Regions from separate parts of the Shewanella sp. 30m-14 genome, predicted to be linked through region 1. Evidence: riboswitches for the same ligand, from Rfam matches in the RefSeq annotation. Region 1 holds a riboswitch; the other holds the start of a gene.
What was found. Region 1 has a riboswitch for thiamine pyrophosphate ahead of ACVBIU_RS00175 (TonB-dependent receptor). Riboswitches for the same ligand answer to the same signal wherever they lie in the genome.
Positions count from the first base shown of each region.

Region 2: it holds a riboswitch for thiamine pyrophosphate, as region 1 does, so the genes downstream of both, thiC (phosphomethylpyrimidine synthase ThiC) here and ACVBIU_RS00175 (TonB-dependent receptor) in region 1, are expected to answer to the same signal.

Region 1 is NZ_JBRILW010000001.1:32,287-35,498, reverse strand. Features, by position in the region: gene ACVBIU_RS00175 (TonB-dependent receptor) at 1-1,174, opposite strand, end outside; TPP riboswitch at 1,227-1,357, opposite strand; gene ACVBIU_RS00170 (YcfL family protein) at 1,546-1,935, opposite strand; gene ACVBIU_RS00165 (PaaI family thioesterase) at 2,140-2,625, opposite strand; gene ACVBIU_RS00160 (PaaI family thioesterase) at 2,618-3,121, opposite strand; gene hinT (purine nucleoside phosphoramidase) at 3,118-3,212, opposite strand, start outside.
Region 2 is NZ_JBRILW010000027.1:16,051-19,262, reverse strand. Features, by position in the region: gene thiC (phosphomethylpyrimidine synthase ThiC) at 1-1,656, opposite strand, end outside; TPP riboswitch at 1,802-1,900, opposite strand; gene ACVBIU_RS17235 (hypothetical protein) at 2,065-3,078, opposite strand.

The sequences.
Region 1 (3,212 bases):
GGTTATAAGTATCAACCGTGTCGTTATCTTCTTGTAAGTCCATGGCATACACGCCAATCAGCCAATCGGTACTATCTGAAAAAATACGTCCAGATTCTGTGGACGATAATCTAAACTCCTGGGTTAGCGTTTTTCTCTCGCCTTTTTTGTCCCAGTTATACTCGTACTCACATGGAATACCACCGCAATCTCGACTTTCCCAGTAGTCAGGGTTTGCCCAGTCACCGTCGTAGTTATGGCGCGTATCTGATTGCGCCAACGAGGTTAATGAAGTGAGATCAAAATTCTCGGCGCCAGTATAGGTGAACTTAAGTGACGAGCCTGTTGTACGTTGCTTATCGACACCCGGAGCATCGGTTAATGTGTCAAAACCATTATTATCCAGTGTCCATGCATCATAACCATTGTCGTAGTTCGCGTGCAGGAAAGTTAAATCGATTTCTAGATCTTCGGTTGCATACCAGCGTAACTTACCGCGGCCTGTAAACTCATCACGATTATTGGTGTCACTTCGGCCAAGGTAGAGGTTGTCACGATAGCCATCTTGTTGATGCTGCTGTAACGAAACACGATAAAGTAAATTACCTGAGTCTGTAATAGGACCTGAGCTGAAACCACTGAAAGTCTGTAGATTATCATCGCCAAGAGAGACTTCTGCGCCATGTTCAAACACATCGGTAGGGTCGTTACTCTTGAGATAAATTAGACCTGCTAAGGCATTTGCGCCATAGCGAGTTCCTTGTGGCCCACGTAGCACTTCTACTTGTTGTAGATCATACATGCTTGAGACCATGCCTAAACCAGATAGGTCGATATCGTCTACAACAAACCCCACCGAAGAGTTAGGTGCGCCCTGGTATTCTTCTTGCTCGCCCACACCACGGATCTGGAAATATTTAGGTCTAGAGCTACCACCAGACCAATTTAAATTGGCAACCGTATTTAAGATATCTTCAAAGTGTTGGGCACCTTCATCTTCAATTTGTTGCTGATCAATAATGGTAACGCTGGAGGGCATTGTTTCTAATGCTGAACCACGAAAGTCAGAGGTCACCACCATGACTTCGATATCATCGTGAGTGGTGGATGCATCGCCATTAGCAAAGGCGTTTGTAGATGAGATGGCTGCAATAACCGCAAGTGCTATTGGCGAATAAGATTTTAGATTTAACATAGGACCTCAAAGTAAAATTTTGAGATCCGGCATCAGTAAAGAAGCGATCGGGAAATGAATTGTGGCCCATTCCTACGCCGGTATTAGCCGGATCAGGTTCAAAGGGTTCGTTTTTCAACATCTCAGTCAAAGCAGATAAATCCGACTTTCGGTTTATAGACTTTAACACCCCTTGGCGAGCGCGATTATACATGAAATTTACAACTCGATGACAGACTTCTTTAAAAACAGGTACTTTTTGCATGAAAAAACGTCAGCTTAGCTGACGTTTTTTTAACAGGTGCGATATAAACTTGGTTTACGCTAGGCTTTAGCCAACAACTTAAACTTACCACTTTAACTAACCAATATTAACCAAGAGTGTCGACAGGCTAATTTGAAAAGGCTTTTCTCACGTATAGCTCAAAACGAGTTGCGGTGGCATTAGGAGCCACAGCGCTAACTTGCAGGTGCTGTTTACCGTGTAGCTTTACCGATTTCCAGCTTACGCCTTCGTCGTCAATTGTCATTCCGTTTAAATCAAACCAGGTGAACTTATATTGCAACCTTAAATCGGTTGATACCTGACTGACAATGGTTCCCGTACCACGTAAGAATCCGCCTTCAGGGCGAGCCATGATATTGGTTACTTGTACCTCTTTACCAAAGCTATTGTTATCAATCCTAGCATCCCCATTTGACCCCGCCATCACACCGGCAGTATGTTGAGCACATGCAGTGAAAACCAATGCGGTAAATAGTCCCAATAAAACCTTTTTCATCTCTATCCCCTTCTTAGCTGCAACACATACGCTATTGATACAAACCATGAGTTAAGTAGCAAGTTAAATTAACATGCCCGATTAATAGCCTAAGCGAATAAACGTAAGTTAATAAGCTTGAGTTAATAAGCTTGAGTTAATAAGCTTGAGTTTAAGCATAAGCTAATAGGCGTAACTTAAATAAACTAAAGTTAGCCAGCTCGACTAATCAATCAAAAAGTGCGCTCTTGCAGTTGCAATTAAATGCTTACGGTTTGTCTGCCAACAATTAATGCTTACATTGGCCACTCGGCGGCCTTGGCGCGTGATTTTACACTCGGCGAAGCTATCTTTATGGTAACCAGCCCTTAAATAATCAATTGAAAAATCAACAACTTTAGGTACTTTTGTCGTTTGCATAAACACCATCAATTGTACTATTGCCGACATCTCCATAAATCCTGCAATCACGCCGCCATGTAGCGCAGGCAAGATAGGATTACCTATGTTGTCATCTTTTGCTGGCAGCTTGAAAACCAGTTCATCACCAAATCTGTCTACCGCCATTCCGATAAATTTTGCGTAAGGAACATGCTCCAAGAGATGGCCAAAGTCATTTAGCTCTGTGGCCTTCTTTACGATGCCCTTAACGTCAAGCTTAGCACTGTCGTCCAACGATGGTTCAATAGAAAAGTACGATTCATCATTCATATTCAGCACCTCCCATCAATGCCTGCCTAAACTCTTCACCAACCATCTCAGGGCTGATACGCATAAACGAGCCTACCGCATGAGCGATGGGATCATCTATTGAATCTTGGTAAGCAATAGCGCGGGTAAAGGCAACACTTGAAGACAATTTATAACACTGGGCAAAACCATAAACAGGTTTGTGCGGCGCTGCTGGCTTCATATAATCGACACGCAAATCGAGAGTCGGAGAGATCTCAAGCAAGCGGTGTTTATCAAAAATTGAACACACCACCGCGCAACCACTTGCAGTATCCATCAATGTTGTGATCACACCACCATGGATCACCCCCGTGTCAGGGTAACCAACAAGCTGTGTATCGTAAGGCAGCTCCAGTAAAACATGCTTTCCGCTACCTTCTAGCACTTTTAATTTAAGCTTACGGCATTGAGTTAGCTGCGCGACAAATCGGCTCGCCATATCGGTTAGCGAGTAGCTCTGACTGCTTGAACTCATTCACTCGGGCTCAACATCGGGCCTAGTGGATGGCCACCCACTAAATGCATATGAATGTGAAAAACCTCTTGGCCACCATGCTGATTACAGT
Region 2 (3,212 bases), on a different contig from region 1:
ACCAAGGTTATATTGATCTTCCCAGCGAAACTCAAAACGTGCTTTTGATAAAGCATTGTCACGAATTTGCGCGCCAGGGTGTCCCTTTGCAACATCGCCAGCATGAGCTGCAATTTTGTAGGTAATAAGTCCTTGTTTCACATCTTCTTTATTCGGCAAGCCTAAATGTTCTTTTGGCGTGACATAACACAACATGGCGCAGCCATACCAAGCGATCATTGCCGCACCAATACCTGAGGTGAAGTGATCGTAACCCGGCGCGATATCTGTTGTTTGCGGGCCTAACGTATAAAATGGCGCTTCATCACACAGCTCAAGCTGTTTATCCATATTCTCTTTGATGAGATTCATTGGAATATGACCTGGTCCCTCGATAATGGTTTGCACATCATATTCCCACGCAATTTTCACCAGCTCGCCTAAGGTTTCTAATTCCGAAAACTGCGCTTCATCGTTTGCATCGGCAATAGATCCCGGACGCATACCGTCCCCCAGCGACAGTGATACATCGTATGCGGCGCAGATCTCACAGATCTCACGAAAATGTTCATAAAGGAAATTTTCTTTATGGTGTGACAAGCACCATTTGGCCATGATTGAACCGCCACGCGACACGATGCCCGTTAAACGTTTTGCCGTCATTGGTACATAACGCAGTAACACACCAGCATGAATAGTGAAGTAGTCTACGCCTTGTTCGGCTTGTTCGATCAAGGTATCGCGAAAGGTTGCCCAATTTAGATCTTCTGCAACGCCGTTTACTTTTTCAAGCGCTTGATAAATTGGTACCGTACCAATTGGCACTGGTGAGTTACGAATAATCCATTCACGGGTTTCATGAATATAACGTCCCGTCGACAAGTCCATCACGGTGTCAGCGCCCCAACGCGTCGACCAAACAAGCTTTTCAACTTCCTCTTCGATTGACGATGTCACCGCAGAGTTACCAATATTGGCGTTAACTTTAACCAAAAAATTACGCCCAATAATCATAGGCTCAGCTTCTGGGTGGTTGATATTTAAAGGGATGATAGCTCGGCCACGGGCAATTTCTTGTCTAACAAATTCAGCGGTTATCGGCTCGCCAATCACTGCGCCAAAACTTTCCCCCTTATCTTTTTGCGTTAAGATAGGGTCTCGTACTTCTACCTGTGCCATGTTTTCACGAATGGCAATGTACTCCATTTCAGGCGTGATAATGCCCTGCCTTGCATAGTGTAACTGCGTCACACATTTACCTATTTTGGCACGACGAGGTGGTAATAATGACTCAAATCGAAGGTGGTCTAAGCCGTCATCAGCTAAGCGCTGCTGAGTAAAGCCAGAGCTGACACCTGCAAGTTGCTCGGTATCATCGCGCTCTTCTATCCAGTGCTCGCGGAACTTTTCTAACCCTTTACGCACATCGATTTTTGCATCAGGATCAGAATACGCACCTGCGCAGTCGTAGACTTTTAGTGGAGGGTTGGCTTCAAATATAGGATTGGCTTCAGAGCCGCTAATTAGGGTATCAGCTTGGTGTATTTGGCGCATACCCACTTTTAGATCTGTTCGACTACCTTGTAGGTAAATTTTTTCAGAATTTGGGTGCTGTAGCGGCTTTAAGTTATCAATAAACTGTTGAGCTTGAGCTCGGGTTTCGCGGCGTTTTGACATTAGCAAACTCACTTTATAAAAAGAAATGAAGTTGCTTGTCAGGAGAAATGAGAATGTGAAAAGTTGAACGGATAGTAAGGCAATAAACGCCAGCTACACGTAACCTTCGAAACATTGCTTAAGCATGTCTTAAACAGACATTTTTGCAATGATTTCGCTTGTTTCCTTCGCAGGTTCTAGCCTGATCAGGTTCAACGGATCCCGAATTAACGGTCTCAGCCATATGGCACTCCGACAAGATGAACTGGCAGTATAGTCCTATCGACTTGTGACATACAAGTGCTTAAGTAGATATTAGACCACAATAAACAAGCAAAAAATTAGAACCATAACCAACTGTTATATATGAGTTTTAACTTGTAAAATGGGTGGTTCCGTTAAAATAGATGAATTTTTATCAACTAAAACTTATCCCTTTTTACTTATCATTCGCTTATCTAGTCGTGCGGAAATCGCATCATTGATCGCTTTTTTTATCTTGTCTCCACCACAATTAAATGGGTAACCCAGGTTTTCTGCAAAGGGGTTAATTTGCGTTGGCACTTGGACAATGCGATAGCACGTATCACCTTGCCTGACGATGCGATTCGGATCTAATCTATGGTTGGTTGTGAGCACCTTGCTGTACTCATCAACTTGAGGGAAAACTAACTCTTGCATGTCGCCATCCATCTCACTCAAGGAACGCTTTTTAGTATATTGATCAGCCTTGTCTATAATGAGTTCATCGAGTTTGCTGGCTCGTTGCTTGCCCAAGTAAGACTGCGTAAACAGGCTTGAGCTTGATGCTAAATTTTGACTACTATTTTGACCTGAACTTGAATTCGCATTTTGAGTAGGAATTAAGTTTAACTTTTCATACTGACTATTCTCACTGCGAGCTATCGTGCCCTTTGTGTTACTCGCCTTTTTTATTGTCAGCTTTGTTATAGTGCCCTTTGTCATAGCCTGCTTTGTTATAGTACCTTTCGTTATAGCGTCCTTTGTTTTACTGACCTTAATTGACCCGTTGTTAGTTTCACGCTCTTGCCACACTTTCTCTTGTAGTTCTTTCTCTTGCGAAGTAGCAGCAACAATCTCTGGATTTACGACAGGTTTTACTGTGACTTCACTTTTCACTTCAAGCTCAATATCCGTTTTTATTACTTGCTCAATAACTTTTTGATCTGTGACTTTTGGCTCAGTGACGTTTTGAGGAACTTGATACAGGTATGATTGAATTTTAGCGCCGGACACATTTTTAGTTACCAGTGCTGTGCCTGTCCATAATTGGTTTATCGCAACGATAGCCACAAGGTGTAATAGTATGACACTGGAGATAATGAGCAAGCCGTTGAATCGAACTTGGCGTTGCTGTTGCTTACTTTTTTCTGCGTTAACGATTTGCTCGCGTTTGGCCTCCCACTTCTGCGTCGCTCTCAATTGGCTCTTCCTGGCTCTTGTGCTTAATTAGACACTCTTCCTATAGTGATAACAGCTTAGAACAATCTCAGCTTAAATAAGTTCACATTAGTTATTTATGCTAGGCTGAGGAGCCCATTGAATATCGCACACTA